DNA from 3 places in the Arthrobacter sp. CAN_A6 genome. Region 1 is predicted to be linked to each of the others. Evidence: riboswitches for the same ligand, from Rfam matches in the RefSeq annotation. Region 1 holds a riboswitch; each other region holds the start of a gene.

Region 1 (5,767 bases):
GTCAACTGGCAGGGCAAGCACCGCACGCCGCTGCAGAACTTCACCGCTACCCCTCGGCCGCTCGACGGCGTGGCGCCCTTCGTCTGGCATGGCTCGATCCGTACGCCGCAGGTGGCCGAGATCGCGGCCTACTTCGGTGACGGTTTCTTCGCCAACAACATCTTCTGGCCGAAGGAGCACTACATGCAGCTCATTGCCCTCTACCGCGAGCGCTACGAGCACTACGGGCACGGCAGGGCGGATCAGGCGATCGTGGGTCTGGGTGGCCAGTTCTTTCTGCGGAAGAACTCGCAGGACGCTGTGAACGAATTCCGGCCGTACTTCGACAACGCCCCGGTCTACGGACACGGACCGTCGATGGAGGACTTCACCGCGCAAACCCCGCTGAGTGTCGGTAGTCCCCAGGAGGTCCTCGAGAAGACCCTGACGTTCCAGGAGTACTTCGGCGATTACCAGCGGCAGCTTTTCCTCATCGACCATGCGGGTCTGCCCCTCAAGACCGTCCTTGAGCAGCTGGACCTGTTCGGAGAATTCGTTCTCCCCGAGCTTCGGCGTGAGCTCGATTCCCGCCGTCCGGCACATGTACCCGACGGCCCCACCCATGAGAACCGCAAAGCCGCGCGGCAGCTGCTCGACAACGAGAAGCCTGTCAGCGCCTGATGCCGCCGCCGGCCGCGGACGTGCTGGGGCGTGCGGCAGGTGGAACCCGGTTCACCGGCGGGTCGCCGGGGGTTCTTCACCCTCCGGCACACCCGGTACTCGAGGCAGGGAACAAAGTTCGCGTCTCCTGCAGTGGCGTCGCCGCTACTGCACAGGAGGGTCGGACTACCTATTGACCTCTCTCTTGGCGGAGGCCTACCCTGAAGCCCCCACCACGTGGGAGCGTCCTCCGATCGCCACGTCGACCTCCTGGACGAGTCCAACCGTGCAGCCCCAGAGGGTGAGGACTGCAGTGTCAACCGGCCGTTGACGAGCGCGCCTCCAAGTGAGGGCGCGAAGGAACGGTAGAGGTAGCAAACACAGCGTGGAATGATGGCCGCCCAGCGCAGGCTGCGGCAATTCCCGGAAACCCTCGACGTGCTGGCAGGACCCCTCGGTCCTGGCTGCGGCGCCTTCATCCCGCTAGGAGTATTCGTCATTCGGGGTTGGAGCAGGAAATGAACAAAGCAAGAACCAAAATAACGGCGATGGTGTTCACGGCGGTCTTCGCTGCGGGACTCACGCCGAGCGCAGCCTTCGCCCATGGGGGATCATCGGGCAATTCAGGCTCATCGGACCACGCGTCGAGCCAGGAAGTGGTGTATGAGATCGTTCGGTCCACCGCGCGTTATAACTGGCTGGATCGGGCCATCAAGGACGGCTACGAGCGCGTCACCGATTGCATCGAGTTGCCCGGGGTGGGCGCGATGGGTGTGCACTACGCGAAGAGCAAGCTGATCGACAAGAAGACCGACGCCTCGAAACCGGAAGCACTGGTCTACATGCCGGTGAAGTACGGCAACCACGAGTACTATCGCCTCGTTGCGGTGGAGTTCCTTTCCACAGCGAAGAAGGCACCGGTCCTCGGAGGAGTCACCTTCGATTCGGAAGCGGCGGATTCGAAGGCGCCGTACAAGCACACCCTCCACGCATGGGTCTGGAAGCATAACCCGGCAGGAGTCTTTGCGCAGTGGAATCCGAGCATCAGCTGCCCAAAGGAGGACACGCACTGATCGAGGACTGAAACGGATCGTGCGCACGAAAGGTGGGAATCCCTTTCGGGCGCACGATCCCAGGGTCCGCCGCCGTTGTGCAGATGTCCCCGTATGACACTGCCGCCTCGACGCCGCCGTCGTGCGTCGTCTAGGGTCGGAACCAAGAATCAAGAGTTCCAACGCAAAACCCTGGTTCGTTGGACGGCAACCCTCTCGCTGTAGTGGGGTGCCCCAGGTGAGGATTCGGCCCGGCGGTATGCGCGCGGGCAAGTACGGCGCTTCCTCAACGGCGGTGCCCGGTCATCCGAGGAGTGCAATGCCCGCAAACGCGCCACGCCAGATCCGCTTCAACGCCTTCGACATGAACTGCGTGGGCCACCAGTCGCCGGGGCTGTGGCGCCACCCGGACGACCAGTCGCACCGGTACAAGGACCTCCGCTACTGGGCCGAGCTCGCGCGGACCCTCGAGAAGGGCCTCTTCGACGGACTCTTCATCGCCGACGTACTCGGCACGTACGACGTCTTCGGCGGCTCCAACGAAGCCACCCTGCGCCAGGGTACCCAGACGCCGGTCAATGATCCGTTCCTGCTGGTGTCCGCGATGGCACTCGTGACCGAGCACCTCGGCTTCGGCGTCACCGCCGGCACCGCCTATGAGCATCCGTATCCGTTCGCGCGCCGGCTCTCGACGCTCGATCACCTCACCAACGGCCGGGTGGGCTGGAATGTCGTCACCGGCTACTTGCCCTCGGCTGCCCGCAACATGGGCAATGAGGACCAGCTCGAGCACGATGAGCGCTACAACCACGCCGACGAGTACCTCGAAGTGCTCTACAAGCTGCTCGAAGGGTCGTGGGAGGACGACGCCGTCGTCCGGGATGTGGAGAACGGCATCTTCACCGACCCGTCGAAAGTGCATGAGATCGGGCACGACGGCAAATACTTCACCGTGCCGGGAATCCACCTCAGCGAGCCGTCGCCGCAGCGCACGCCCGTCATCTACCAGGCGGGGGCGTCGTCGAGGGGCATCGATTTTTCGGCCGGCAACGCCGAAGCGGTGTTCGTGGGTGCGCCCACCAAGGCCATCCTTAAGGACGCCGTCACGAAGATCCGCGACGCCGCCGAGGCCGCCGGCCGCGACCGGTACTCGGTGCGCATCTACACCATGCTCACGGTGATCACCGACGAGACCGAGGAAAAGGCCCACGCCAAGCACGAGGACTACAAGAAGTACGTCAGCTACGAGGGCGCCCTCGTGCTCGTGTCCGGCTGGCTCGGGATCGACCTGTCCGTCTACGATCCCGACGAACCCCTCGGCAATGTGAAGTCCAACGCCATCCACTCCGCCGTCGCGAATTTCCAGAAAGTGAACGACGACGGCGCTCCCTGGACGGTGCGCGACATCGCCGAGTGGGCGGGGATCGGCGGGCTCGGCCCGCGCGTGGTCGGTTCAGGCGCGCAGATCGCCGATGAGCTGCAGTCGTGGGTGGAAGAAACCGACGTCGACGGGTTCAACCTTGCCTATGCGGTCACGCCCGGCTCGTTCGAGGACGTCATCACGTACGTGGTGCCCGAACTCCAGAAGCGCGGCGCCTACCCCACCGAGTACGTGGAGGGCACCCTGCGGAACAAGCTGTTCGGGAAGGGCGACCGGCTCCCGGACGAGCACCGTGGCAGCAGCTTCCGCCTCCAGCACGCCCGCCGCTGAAGCCCGCGCGGTTCGTCAGGCGTAGGTCGTCCATTTCTGGTGGGTGGTGGAGTACGCGGTCAGCCGGAACTGCCCAATTCCCGGCGACCAGCAACCGTTTCTGCTGGAAGTGCTGCCAAAATGCTGCCTGGAAGTCCTGCCGGAAGGCGGGAATAGGGCTTCGCCAGGCGCGGAACCCGTGGCGTCGCTCTCCACGGGGCGATTGCGTCGGAAACAACACGCCAACGAATCACGCCAACGAATGGAGTTCACATGTCGCGCGTTGCGATTATCGGAGGCCACGGAAAAGTGGCCCTGCACCTCACGAAGATCCTCACCGGCCAGGGCCACCAGGTCAGCTCGATCTTCCGGAATCCGGACCACTCGTCCGAGGTCGGGACAGCAGGCGCGACGCCGGTGGTCGCCGACGTGTCGACGTTGTCGGTGAGTGAGATGGCCGACGTGTTCCGTGGGCACGATGCCGTGGTCTGGTCAGCCGGTGCCGGTGGCAGCAGCCCCGAGGCCACCTATGCCGTGGACCGCGATGCCGCGATCCGCTCCATGGATGCCGCCGAGGAAGCCAGCGTGGGCAGGTACGTCATGGTGTCTTACCTCGGCGCCGGCAAGGATCACGGTGTTCCCGAGGACACCGGGTTCTTCCACTATGCCGAGGCCAAGGCGGCGGCTGACGAGCACCTACGCGAATCGAAGCTTGCATGGACCATCCTCGGACCGGGTGCACTGACCACGGATCCGGGAACCGGCAAGATCGAGGTGTCGGACAAGCCCCAGCAGGACTCGGTGTCCCGCGAGGACGTGGCGCTCGTTGCCGCCGTCGTGCTCGGAAATCTCGGCACCGTGGACAAGACCCTCCAGTTCAACAGCGGCGAGACGCCGATTGCCGAGGCCATCGAAACGGCACTCTAGTCCCGAACGACCAGATGCGCCCCTTCCGAAGGAGGGCACCCGGATGAACTCGGGTGCCCTCCTTTCGTCGATCAGTCGACCGATCGGTCGATCGCTCAGCCGAGACCGAGCTGGACGAAGACGAACCAGACGAGCAGCGGCACGACGGCGATCATCGCGATAGCCCAGAGGAGCAGCGCCCGGAAGAAAAGGCGTTCGTCCTTGGGCTGGGCGCTGGCCATGAGCAGGGCGCCGCTGGTGGACATCGGGCTCACATCCACGACGGAGGAGCTGATGGCGATGGCCGTGACGACTCCGATCGGAGTCAGCAGCGGGTCCATGGCGAGGGGGGTCACGATCGGACTGACGACTCCGAGGGTGCCGGTGGTGGAGGCGAACGCCGACACGATGGCGACGACGTAACCGGTGATCAGCGCCGCAACGGAGCTGTTGCCGAGGCTTTCGATGCCTGCCTGCAGTTCCTCCAGCGCACCCATCTCCTCCAGCATGCCCACATAGGTGACGATGCCGGTGACGAGGATGATCGCGGACCACGGCATGCTCTCGACCGCTGGCTTCTGAACGGAGGAATCCACGAAGATCAGGGCCAGGGCGATCACCAGTGACGCTACTCCGACGTCCAGGCCGAGGACGGTGGTGAGGAAAAGGAGTGCGCCGATACCCGCCAGGGTGAGGATACGCATCGGGGTCGCCGCAACCTTGACCGGTCCGGTCTTGGCCGGTTCCTCGGGGGTGGCGAGGGCGGTGTCGGTCCGTGCGGGAGCGCCGTCCAGCCCCGTGCTGGAATCGTTGCCGGAATCTCTTCCGGAACCGGTGCCGGTACCTGCAGGTGTGGAGCCACTCCGTCCTTCGACGTCGTTCCTCTCCTTTTCAGCCTTCCGGACGCCACGCCGGTGCATGATCGCCTGCACGAGGACGTAGGCGATAGCCGCGAGTACCGCATTGAAGAGGAAGCAGTAGAGGAACAACTTGAGCGCATCGCCGGACGCACCCGCTTCATCGAGCATGACATTGGCGAGGACGCCGAAGGGGTTGACCGGCGAGAACGCGCCGGCGTTCGCGCCCTGCACCACGACCAGGCCCATTGCGAGTGTACTGATGCCGAACCGCATCCCCAGGGCAAGAGCCACCGGTGCCACGATCGCGATCGCGGCGGGGGTGAAGGCACCCGCAGCAGCGAGGATGGCGGTGAGCAGGAACATCAGGATCGGGACGAGGATCTTGCGGTCGCCGGCCAGCCGTTCGGCCCAGTAGGCCAACAGGTCGATGGTGCCGTTGATCCGCACGATCGCGAAAAGCAGGGTGGCCCCCACCAGGATGAAGAACAGGCCGGCGGGGAACTGGGCGATCACGTCGGTGATCGGCAGGCCGGCGAGGAGGGTGCCGACGCCGAAGGCCGCTACGACGGCGATGAGGCCGGCGTTGATCCTGGTGAAGGAGCCGATGGCGAAGGCGACGA
Region 2 (5,767 bases), on a different contig from region 1:
GGCTGGGCCGACCGCGTTGCCGAGGAGCTCAGCCGTAACCACCCGAGCTTCGCCTACGCGAACCTCGCCGTCCGCGGCCGGCTCCTGCAGCAGATCGCGGACCAGCAGGTGGGCCCGGCCCTCGCCCTGAAACCGGATCTCATCACTATTTCGGCAGGCGGCAATGATCTTCTCCGTCCGGGCGGGGATCCGGACCGGATCGCCGAACGCCTCGATGCGCTGGTGCAGATCCTCGGCACCAACGGAGCCACGGTGGTGATGCTGACCGGCCCCGACGTCCGGGACACGGTACTCGGGAGCATCCGGGCCAAGACCGCGATCTACAACGAGAATCTTCGGACCATCGCCGCGCGCCACGACGCCGTCGTAGCCGACATGTGGGCGCTGCGGCTGCTGCTGAATCCGCAGATGTGGGCCGCCGACCGCCTCCACTTCTCGCCGCTGGGCCACCACACCATCGCCGCGATGGTCCTGGACACCCTCGCTGTCGAGCACACCCTGGAGCCCCTGCGCCCCAAGGAACTCCCGGCGAAAAGCTGGCGCATGGCGCGCTCCGAGGATTTCGTGTGGGCACGTGAATTCTTCGTCCCCTGGGTTCTCCGGCGGCTCCGGCACCAGTCCTCGGGCGACGGCGTGACCGCCAAGCGCCCGGAGCCCGGCACCATCTTCGGCCCCGGAATGCCGCCCGGATCAGCCGACTAGGAACGGCGGACCGGGAACGGCGGACCCACCGGAGGATGAAAAACGCCGCCGGTCCCTTCCGGGAAGGGACCGGCGGCGCTGGCGGACGGAAGCTGATCGCCCGACCGCGTCAGCCGTTCAGCGACACCTCACCGTTCGCGACGGCGTCGGCGCATTTCCCGAGATCGGGGCCGGGCTTGAAGTCGACGAACTGGGGCTGCAGTTTCTGGAACAGGAATTCGTAGATCTCGTCGCGGCTGCTGCCCTTGAGGGTCTGCGCCGCCTCACGCACCGCTGACTGAAGCGCGCGGTCCGCGTCGAGCAGGATCTTCTGACGTGCTTCTTCGTTCCAACCGATAGTACTGAGTTCCATGAACAGCTCCTTCGACGGCGTTGGACTGCGGTAGAGCCTGCCTGGCATGCATAAACACAGCTGCGCTACATACTAAGCAGGCTTAGCTCCAACCCTAGGCCCGATGTCCGCCAAACCCAACCTTTGCATTCCGGTCCGGTACCCAGGATTCGGTCCTAATCGCTGAAGAACGCCTCCGTCAGCTCCCGGTCGAGTTGATGGATCTGTGTCAGGAATGCATCGTGCCCGATCGGGGACCGGATCGTGTGCACCGGTACGTGTCCCGGAAGTGACTCCGCCAGGACTGCCGACTGCCCGGGGAAATACAGGCGGTCGGTGTCCACCGCTGCGATGAAGAACCGTGCAGTGGCTCCGCTCAGCGCCTGTGCAAGGCTTCCACGGTCCCGCGCGGCATCGTGGCTCATGAGCGCCTCGGTGAGTATCACGTAGCTGTTGGCGTCGAAGCGGTGGACCAGTTTCTCCGCCTGGTGGTCGAGGTAGCTTTCCACCTGGTAGCGTCCGCGCTCCGCGGGGAGCACGCCGCCGAACGGCTGCTCCACGTCCTGGGCGGCCCTCCCGAAACGGTCACCGAGCTCCGCCTCGGACCGGTAGGTAATGTGGGCGATCCGTCGCGCGAGGCCCAGTCCGGCAACAGGAGGGTCCGTCCCGTAGTAGTCGCCTCCCGCGTACGCCGGATCGAGGCGGATCGCCTGGAGCTGCGCCTGGGCGAACGCGATCTGCTCGGCCGAGCTTGCGGCGGTGCAGGCGATGACCGCACACCGTTCCACCCGCTCCGGGTACATCAGTGCCCATTCCAGGGCGCGCGCCCCGCCCATCGATCCTCCCAGGACCGAATGCCAGCGCCGGATCCCCAGGCGGTCCATCAGCAGCGCCTCGGTGCGGACCGAATCCCGGATGGTGACGAACGGGAACCTCGACCCCCACGGCGATCCCTGGGGGTCGAGGCTCGCCGGTCCGGTCGAGCCGTAGCAACCGCCGATCATGTTGATGGACACGACGAAGTACCTGTCCGTGTCCACCGTGCGGCCGGGGCCGACCAGTGAATCCCACCACCCGTCCTCCTCGGACGCCCCTCGGGCGACATGGGAACTGCCGGTCAGTGCATGATGCACCAGCACCGCATTCGTCGCATCCCCGTTGAGGGTGCCCCAGGTCTCGAAGGCCAGCTGCACGTCGGGGAGTTCACCACCGGCGTCAAGCACCACCGGGCCCAGCAACGCAGTTCGAAGCAAGCCGTCGCTCCCCGAAACTGTTCGGGGCAGGCGGGACGACGGCGCAGGAAAATAGGTGGTCACCGGTTTGCCTACGCCCCCTTCGCCGCTCGGAAGCTTGCATCCAGGTCGGCGAGGATGTCCTGGAGGTTCTCGAGTCCCACCGACAGCCGCACGAGCCCGGGACGCACCCCGGCCGTCAGTTGCGCTTCCGCGCCCAGCTGGCTGTGGGTGGTCGACGCCGGGTGGATCACGAGCGAACGGACATCACCCACGTTCGCCACATGGGAGTGGAGCTCGAGACCGTCGACGAACCGTTTGCCGGCCTCGATCCCCCCTTCGATGTCGAACGACACGATGGCACCGGTGCCGCGCGGTCCGTAGGTGCGGCCACGTTCGTACCAGGGGCTCGAGGGCAGCCCCGCATAGGCGACTGATTCGACGTCGTCGTGCTGTTCAAGCCATTCAGCCACGGCCCGGGCGTTCTCGACGTGCCGCTCCATCCGCAGGCTGAGGGTCTCGATGCCCTGGGCGATCAGGAAGGCATTGAAAGGTGACACCGAGGAACCGAGGTCCCGCAACAGCTGGACTCGTGCCTTGAGGATGTAGGCGAGGTTTGCGCCGAGAGCGCTGCCGACTCCGAGGTCCCTGGCGTAGACCAGTCCGTGGTAGCTCTCGTCAGGAGTGTTGAAGCCGGGAAACTTCTCCGGATCCTTGGCGAAGTCGAACTTTCCGGAATCGACGATCACTCCCGCGATGGCGTTACCGTGGCCGCCGAGGTACTTGGTGGCGGAATGGACCACGATGTCGGCGCCCCACTCGATGGGCCGGATGAGGTAGGGCGTGGACAGCGTGTTGTCGACGATCAGTGGGATGCCGTGCTCGTGCGCCACGGCGCTGATGCCTTCGATGTCGAGGACGTCCTGGCGGGGATTCGAGACCACCTCACCGAAGAACAGTTTGGTGTTGGGGCGAACCGCCGCACGCCACTGCTCGAGGTTGTCCGGGTCCTCCACGAAGGTGCAGTCGATGCCGAACTTCTTCAGCGTGTGCCGGAAGAGGTTGAACGTGCCGCCGTAAAGGCTGGGACTCGCGACGATGTGGTCCCCCACCTCCGCGACGTTCAGCACCGCGAACGTCTCGGCTGCCTGTCCCGATGCCAGCAGCAGGGCGCCGGCACCGCCCTCGAGGCTCGCGATGCGGACCTCGACGGCTTCCTGCGTCGGATTGCCGATCCGCGTATAGATCGGGGCAAGCTCGGTCAGCGCGAAACGGTCGGCAGCGCTCTGCGCGCTGGGAAAGACGAATGAGGACGTCTGGTAGATCGGCAGCGCACGCGCCCCCGTGGCGGAGTCGGGTGTCTGCCCGGCGTGGATCTGCCGTGTTTCGAATGACCAATCGTTGGACATGGTGTCCCCTCTCGATGGGGGCCCATTCGCCGTCGCCGGGGAAGACCGGCCAGGGCTTGTCGGCCCGCGCTTGCGCAGCACCCGTGCGGGCTCCGCCTGGTCTTCACCCGGGGCACCCCACCGCGGTTGGAGGGTTGCCGGCCAGCGAGCCGGGGCTTTCCGCTGGCACTCATGACCTGCAGTCAATGAAAGCCCAAACCGGCGGTGCAGGCAACTCCGGAAGGCCCGAGATGACGCCCCGTGAAGTAAGGGCGGCCTAAGTCGAGACGCCCATCACAAAGTGCCAAAATGTAGCCATGCGCCTGGATCACGTCTCTTACGCCTGCGAACCCGATGGACTGGCTGCCACCGCCGAGCGGATTGCAACCGCCCTCGGCATGGAACCCGTGAAGGGCGGTGTGCACCCCCGCTTCGGCACACGGAACATGATTTTTCCCCTGGTCAACGGGCAGTACCTGGAAGTTGTCGAGGTGCTCTCGCACCCAGCGTCCGACAAGGCACCCTTCGGGCAGGCCGTGCGCGCGCGCTCCGAGGCCGGTGGAGGCTGGATGGGCTGGTGCGTCGCAGTCGAGAACCTCGAACCCTTCGAGGAGCGCCTCGGCCGCAGTGCGGTTCCGGGCAACCGGAAATTCCCGGATGGCCAGGAACTCTCGTGGCAGCAGATCGGCATCAAGGGTCTGATCGCCGATCCGCAGGTCCCCTACCTCCTGCGATGGGATGACGGGCTCGAAGCCCTGCATCCGTCACAGGCCCGCCCCGCCACGGTGAAACTCGACTGCCTCACGATCGCCGGTTCCTCGGAGCGCGTCACCGAATGGCTCGGCACGCAGGTCGAGGAAACGCTCGACGGCGTCGACGTCCACTGGGTGGCGCCCAACGGAACCCCAGGAATCATGTCGGTGACGTTCGAGACCGCGAACGGCCGCGTGGAGATCTAACGCTACCGACGCTCAAAATTTCGGGCAGGGAGCAGGAGCCGGACTGGAACCAGTGCGGCTCCTGCTCTCTTCGGCCGAAATGCCGACCTAGGCGTGTGTATAGGTGAGGCAGTCAGCGTCCTCGGCACCGGGGCCGACCTTGACGGCGGACGCCGTGCACATGAGGTCGTGGTTGTAGTTGCACTCCGCCCGCTGGCAAGCTCCCACCTGTGCGAGCATCTTCGGCAGGCCACCACTGACCGAGGTGTCGATGAACGTGGCGCACGACGCGTGGTCGGTGCTCCCGGAGACGGTGATGGCGATCGCCGTACAGCCGTCATGGTTGAACGAACAATTCCCGACGCTGCATTCTGAGACGTTCGTGATGACTGTCATTGTTCCTCCTTGGCGGCCTGTGGATGAGCCGCGACTCCTTCAAATTAGCACCGAACTTCGCGGTAATTTAGTCACATTTTCGTGGCCCAAAGGAGTCGGGAGAACCCTGCCGCTCTCAGCCGCCGATGCCGATCGCCGGACCGATCAGCGCAAACCCCACGAAGCCGGTGATGTCGATTGCTGCGTGGGCAATGACGAGTGGCATCACCCTGCGCCGTTTCGCGTAGACGTAGCCGAACAACAGCCCCATCAGGACGTTACCGATGAACGGTCCGAAACCCTGGTACAGGTGATAGCTTCCCCGGATCAGTGCGCTGGTGACGATGATGACCGGCACCGACCACCGGAGCTCGCCGAACCGCTCGAACAGGTACCCCACCACGATGACCTCCTCGAGCACTGCATGGCGGAGGGCCGAAAGGATCAGGACGGGCACGGTCCACCAGTACGCGTCGAGGGCAGCCGGGACGATCGCTGTCGTCAGCCCCAGCGCACGGCCGCCGGCATAGACGCCCAGCGTGCCGACCCCGATGACGGCGGCCAGCCCCAGGCCCAGCCCGAAATCGGTGCCGGGTTTCGCGAAGGTGAAACCGAGACGGCGGAACGCCGAGACGCCGGGCCCGCTCAGCAGGAACAACACGAGCGCCACCGGCACGAGCGCGAAGAAGATACTGAGCAGCTGATACGTGAGGTCGAAATACTGGCGGTCGTTGAGGACGGGGTTGAGGGTGGTGGTCTGACCGGACAGCGGGCCCCGGGTCAGTTTCTCCAGCAGGTTCA
Region 3 (5,767 bases), 190 kb from region 1:
CGTTCAGGGCCTCGCCCGCAGTGGTATCCGCTGAAGTCCTCAGGAGGGCAGCGGCGCAGCCTTCACGGAACCGCAGTGCCCACCGAATAGGATGGGAGACCCATGGAACATTTTCGGCTTTTCCGCGCAGCCGCGGGAATCCTGCTGGCCCTGCCGCTGCTGACCGCGTGCGGCGATGCACCGGTCCTGGAAGTCTTCGAACAGGCACAGGCGGATCAGGACATCGTCACCATCCAACGGGATCTCGAGGGGATCGACCTCTCCTCCACCCGCTTCCTTGCCGACCGCGACGGCATCGAATATTTCGTGGCGGCACCCACGGATTCCGACGGGCGTACTGCGTGCCTCCTGGTGGAGGAGGGCATCGGGGTGGCACTCGAGTGCGGCCCGATCACTTCGGGTGAGCCCGGCGTGATCATCCGTGACAGCAGGGCCACGGTGGTGCTGCTCCCCGACGAGTACAACCGCGATTCCCTCGACGCCGAGGGCTACCGGCTGCTGCACCCGAACCTGGCGATCCGGGAACTCCCCGAAGTCTGAGTGCGCCTACGCCTGGATCTGCGGTTCGGCGACTATCACCCGGTGGTTCCCCTCGCACTGGAAGACGCCAAGGGTCCCTTCGGGAACGGGCCCCTCGGCGGGCCACTGGCTTTCATCCAACTCCTGCAGCGGCTTTCCGCAGGACGGGCAGGATGCTTCCATGGTTTACCTCCTCGTTGAACGCACGTCTTCCCTCAATTAGACCTTGCTCACCGATGGAGGAACAGGAATATCTCACGTCGCACAGCAGCAGTAAAGAGCCGGTTCACCGATCCCTGCTGTTGAGCCCGGGGACGACCCTTCCTAGGCTTGGCCACATGGAATCCGCCACCGCACCGCGCAAAGCAGAATCCGGGGAGCTCACCCTCTCCAGCCTGGCTGAACTCGCGGATCTCGTGCCGTCCGTCGACTACCTCTACCTGCGGTACTCCAAGGGCTTCGAAGCCGACAGGGATTCCAGCAGTCTCGACGCCGAGAGTGGGCTGACGCTGCCGGGATTGTCCGTCAACCCCCTCACACCGGAGTCGTGGTGGACCCGGCCGCTCAAGGACTGGCTTGCACGCCAGATCTGCCAGTACGAGCACCTTGCGGAGGACGAGGACCGCTATGCATGGGTACTCACCGGGGCGTGCGTGGGCCGGGGCCCGGACTGCGAGCCGCTGCTCGTCGACGTCCGCCCGCTCGGCCGGCTCGATCCGGAGGTGCTGCAGGAAGCCAAGCGGGTCTACGAGGAACACTTCGATGCCGGCGAACGGCCGTCGCAGGACTGAACCGGATGCGGCGAGCACCGGCTAGGAACCGAACCGCCAGGCCCGAGCCGGGATCGAGCGTTCAGCGGCGAGCCCGGCGGGTGAGCGCGCGGAACACCAGCTCTCCCGCCACAACTCCTTCGGCCGCGACAACGACAACGCCCGCGAGGGGAGGCCGGCGTCGTCTGCTCCCGTCGGACCGTCGGCCTCCCCTGCTCGTGCTCGGGTCCTCTCCGTGTGTCAGGAGCGGGAGGTGCTCGATCGAATGGGCGACCCGAGCCAGCAGGGTGCTCGTGCGGTGAAGAACCGGTGGAACGGCTTTCGGCCTCTGCAGTATTGCGGTGTCGACCGCGTCGCGGATGCGGTCGATGAGGGACAGCGGAACCGCCGCGACGGCGTTGCCTGGCGGCCGCCGCGCCACGTCCTCCCCCAGCACCTCGACCAGCCGGTCGAGCACGCGTTCCCGCTCCGGGTCCCCCTCCTCGAGGGTTTCGAGCCGCGTCACCAGTTCATTGACCTCCTGGTGCTCCTGCTCCACCTTAAGGGTGAGTTGTTCGCCGTCGGGCAGGACCCGCCGCACCACGGCCCAGAGCACCGCCTCCTCGGCGAAGGCGTGGGGGAACACCAGCCGGTAGATGCGCCGCAGCACATCGCCCTGCTCGGCTCCGCTCGATCCCTCCAGTTCCTTCAGCAAGGCGTTGAGCTTGACGTGGTCGTTCTTCTGCCGGACCAGGACGCTCGTGGGGCCACCCAGTTCGGCGACGGTCTGCTTGGCGACTGACTGGTACATGGGCGTCCTTTCGGAGAGTGTTTCCGGTATCAGTACCCGGGAGGCCCCGATTCGAAACATTTCCCGCTATACCAGCGACGGCTCCGGCAGCCGGTGGAATTCGGAGGCGTGGAACACGAGCGGCGCAGAGTCCTTGTCCTCGAACTGCAGGCCGTGCACCCGGAGGAGCACCACCTGGTGGTCCCCGGCGGGATATTCGGCCTCGACCGAGCAGTCCAGCCACAGCACGGCGTCGGAGAGCAGAACGGCGCCGGCGGGTGTGTCTTCGATGTCGAGTGCTGCGAACCGGTCGGCTGACTTCGACGCGATCTGCAGGCAGGCATCCTTCTGCCCGGAGGCCAGGACCGAAACACCGATACGGGGTTGCTTTCGCAGCTCCGGCCAGGTGCGCGAGGTGTTCTGGATGGCGAACATCACCAGTGGCGGATCGAGCGACACCCCCACGGTGAACGAGGAAGCAACAATGCCCTCGGGAACTCCATCCACCCGGGCACAGAGCGCGGCGATCCCTGAGGGAAACCGCCCGAAAGCCTGCCGGAGAACCGCCGGCTCCAAATTGACATCCAACGCCATGCCCACATCCTTCGAAAAAGGCGTCGTCCCGCACACCGAGAAACAGAAGGCAGCGGGGGAAACGCCGTACTTGCCGCTCGGGCGAAAACTGCCCAGCGGCCGAATCATCACCTGGAGCACCCCGCTACGACGAGAGGGTTGCTGTCCAGCCGGCCAGGGCCTGTGGCTGGAACTCTTGATTGCGCCTCCCACGCTAGGGGCACCCGGAGCCCGCCGTCAACGCCGGGCACGACACAGAACGTAAGAAAGCTGCTGCCTGCCCTTTATGACCGTCTGTGACCTGACCCGACTGGACAGCGGAAAAATCCCGCATACAGTGGGGTCAGCTTCAAGAGATGCGGCCGTCAAGCTCCGACTTGGCCGCGCACCAACCCCATGCTTTCCGGGTGGTTCGGATGACGAAGCGGGCTGCGCCCACCGCATCTGTTGCGGCGTCCGGTGCGGTCAAGAGCAACCGGAAGGATGACGCATGATGCGTTCCCACAGCTGTCCACTTCTCACCGCCTGACGCCACCCCGCCTGCGGCACCGGCCCGGCCGGCCGCCGTCGCCACCATCTCCCATTGCGCAGTCCCTGCCGCGATGACCCATGCCCGCTTCCTCGTACAGCGCACAGAAGGAACCCCATGTCCCTGCCTTTTCATGCCCGCTTCCGGGTTCGTCGCACCCTGACCCGCGGCGCAACCCTCGCCGTCGTCGCCGGTCTGCTCGCGTCCTGCGCTTCCCCTGCCGGGACGCAGACCGTGCCCGCTGACGCCACGCCCGTGGACGGCGGGGTCCTCAATGTCTCGATCTCCGCCGAGCCCGGCTGCCTCGACGGCCACGGCATCTCGGCCACGCAGCAGCAGTTCCTGGGCCGGCTGATCTACGACAACGTGGTCACGCTCGACGACGACGGCGAGATCGCCCCCTATCTCGCCGAGTCCTGGGACATCTCCGAGGACGGCAGGACGTACACGTTCCACCTCAAAAAGGACGTGACGTTCAGCGACGGGTCGCCGTGGAACGCGACCGTGTTCCAGCAAAACCTCGAGCACATGCGGGATCCTGCCACGAAGTCGCCGCTGGCCGCTGCCTACATCGCGCCCTACGTCGATGGAACGGTGATCGACGACTACACCTTCGAAGCGCACCTCGAGTACGCCTACACCCCCTTCCTCTACACGCTCGCGCAGTCCTGGCTGGGCATGAACTCGGGCAAGGCCATCACCGAGTCACCGGAAACCCTGTGCCAGAACCCGGTGGGATCCGGGCCCTACGTCCTCGAGGCCTACCAGCCGGGACAGAGCATCAGCTACGCCAAGCGGGAGGGATACGGCTGGGCTCCCGACTGGCTCGGCGGGACCGGCGAGGCCCATCTGGACGGCGTCGAGGTCACCGTGGTCGCAGAGCCCGTGATCCGCTACCAGTCCCTCGTGTCAGGCCAGTACGGGCTGACGGAGAACCTCGCGCCGCAGAACGCGGCCGCGGTGCAGGCGGACCCGGCGTTCACCTACGAGAACCTGCCGCGCACCGGCAGTCCGTACGTGCTCGGCTTCAACCTGAACCGGGAGCCCTTCAGCGACCCGGCCGTCCGGGAAGCCTTCGCCGCCGCCGTGGACACCGGGGCGGTCACGGAAAGCCTCGGCTTCGGCACCTACACCCCTATCGACTCGTACCTTTCGAAGGAGAGCAAGTACTACGACCCCTCGGTGGAAGGCACACTGACCCACGATCCCGAGCGCGCAGACCAACTGCTCGACGACGCCGGCTGGGACTCCCGCGATGCCGAGGGCTTCCGCACGAAGGACGGCGAGCGGCTGACCGTCGAAGTTCCCACAGTGGAAGCCTCGGCTCCCAGTCCCCTCCTCGTCCAGCTGCAGGGTGAGGTCCGGAAGGTAGGGATCGAGCTGGAGATCATCCAGCTTCCCCAGGCACAGCTCACGGAACTGAGGTACGCCGGAGACTACGACGCCCTGGCGGGGGTGTGGCACACCAACACCACGGACGTCCTGTTCATCCGGTACCACTCCTCGGAGATCACCGGCGAGCGCATCGGCCAGAATTCCTCCTACGTGAACGACCCGGAACTGGATGAGATCCTGCTGCGGGCTCGCGGCGCGGCCGATGGCCCTGACGCAGCGGAGGCCTACTCGCAGGCACAGCACCGGCTCACCGATCTGGTGCCGGGGCTGCCCCTCTACGAGAATCCGAGCCAGTTCGCCTACTCGAACTCGGTGCAGGGCGTAGCGACGGACACGTCCCACCCCGTTCCCGTCCTCACCTACGCCTGGCTTGCGCAGTGACGGGAACCCTGGCCCCGGAGAGCATCGGAAAGGTCCGCCGGCCCGGTGCGGTGGCCCGCCGCATCGCGCTCCGCCTCGTCGTGGGAGTCGGCGTGCTGTGGGGAGCCGCAACCCTCACCTTCCTGGCGGTGTACCTCATCCCGGGAGACACGGCGCTCCTGATCCTGGGCGGACCCGATGCCCGACCCACCCCGGAGGCGATCGACCGCGTGCGGCAGGACTACCTGCTCGACGAGCCCCTGGCCATCCAGTACCTCCACTACCTGGGCGGGTTGCTGCAGGGCGACCTCGGCCAGTCCTACCGGCTGCGCATCCCCGTCACCGAGGCCATCGGGCAACAGATCGGTTCGACGGCGCAGCTCGCCGGTGCAGCCGCGCTTCTCGCGCTGCCGCTCACGTTCGCCGTCGCCCTTGCGTCCGCGCAGCGGCGCCCGTGGATCCGCTCGCTGGTATCCGGTGTGGAGGTGGTGTGCGCAGCGACCCCCACTTTCGTGATCGGCTTCGCCCTGCTGATGGTGTTCTCGTTCAGCCTGCACTGGTTCCCGATCGGCGGCAACCAGGGGCCGGCGTCGCTCGTGCTGCCCGCACTGACGCTCGCACTCGCGGTGTTCGGCCCGCTCTCCCAGGTACTCCGCAACGAGCTCGACGACGTGCTGGAGCAGGCCTTCGTCCTCACCGCCAGGGCGCGTGGAATGCGCGACGCCCAGGTCCGCGTGCTCCACGCGCTCCGGCACGCCGTGATCCCCGTCCTGACCATGTCCGGGTTCCTCATCGCCGCCCTCCTCGGCGGTTCGGTGATCGTGGAGACCCTCTTCAGCAGGCAGGGTGTCG

What was found. A riboswitch is a leader RNA that binds a small molecule or an ion and turns the genes downstream of it on or off. The one in region 1 is predicted to bind S-adenosylmethionine.
Region 2: it holds a riboswitch for S-adenosylmethionine, as region 1 does, so the genes downstream of both, IWX75_RS08965 (bifunctional o-acetylhomoserine/o-acetylserine sulfhydrylase) here and IWX75_RS06830 (LLM class flavin-dependent oxidoreductase) in region 1, are expected to answer to the same signal.
Region 3: it holds a riboswitch for S-adenosylmethionine, as region 1 does, so the genes downstream of both, IWX75_RS07675 (ABC transporter substrate-binding protein) here and IWX75_RS06830 (LLM class flavin-dependent oxidoreductase) in region 1, are expected to answer to the same signal.

The regions. Positions count from the first base shown of each region.
Region 1 is NZ_JADOUV010000003.1:121,959-127,725, forward strand. Features, by position in the region: gene IWX75_RS06820 (LLM class flavin-dependent oxidoreductase) at 1-660, shown strand, start outside; gene IWX75_RS06825 (hypothetical protein) at 1,158-1,712, shown strand; SAM riboswitch class IV at 1,860-1,973, shown strand; gene IWX75_RS06830 (LLM class flavin-dependent oxidoreductase) at 2,011-3,402, shown strand; gene IWX75_RS06835 (SDR family oxidoreductase) at 3,655-4,308, shown strand; gene IWX75_RS06840 (SLC13 family permease) at 4,404-5,767, opposite strand, start outside.
Region 2 is NZ_JADOUV010000004.1:135,215-140,981, reverse strand. Features, by position in the region: gene IWX75_RS08980 (SGNH/GDSL hydrolase family protein) at 1-702, shown strand, start outside; gene IWX75_RS08975 (hypothetical protein) at 812-1,054, opposite strand; gene metX (homoserine O-acetyltransferase MetX) at 1,210-2,349, opposite strand; gene IWX75_RS08965 (bifunctional o-acetylhomoserine/o-acetylserine sulfhydrylase) at 2,358-3,674, opposite strand; SAM riboswitch class IV at 3,736-3,851, opposite strand; gene IWX75_RS08960 (VOC family protein) at 3,971-4,612, shown strand; gene IWX75_RS08955 (DUF1540 domain-containing protein) at 4,700-4,987, opposite strand; gene IWX75_RS08950 (CPBP family intramembrane glutamic endopeptidase) at 5,103-5,767, opposite strand, start outside.
Region 3 is NZ_JADOUV010000003.1:308,498-314,264, reverse strand. Features, by position in the region: gene IWX75_RS07705 (carbohydrate ABC transporter permease) at 1-34, shown strand, start outside; gene IWX75_RS07700 (hypothetical protein) at 103-540, shown strand; gene IWX75_RS07695 (hypothetical protein) at 547-702, opposite strand; gene IWX75_RS07690 (DUF6098 family protein) at 858-1,310, shown strand; gene IWX75_RS07685 (hemerythrin domain-containing protein) at 1,372-2,079, opposite strand; gene IWX75_RS07680 (flavin reductase family protein) at 2,146-2,652, opposite strand; SAM riboswitch class IV at 2,714-2,833, opposite strand; SAM riboswitch class IV at 2,979-3,109, shown strand; gene IWX75_RS07675 (ABC transporter substrate-binding protein) at 3,278-4,936, shown strand; gene IWX75_RS07670 (ABC transporter permease) at 4,933-5,767, shown strand, end outside.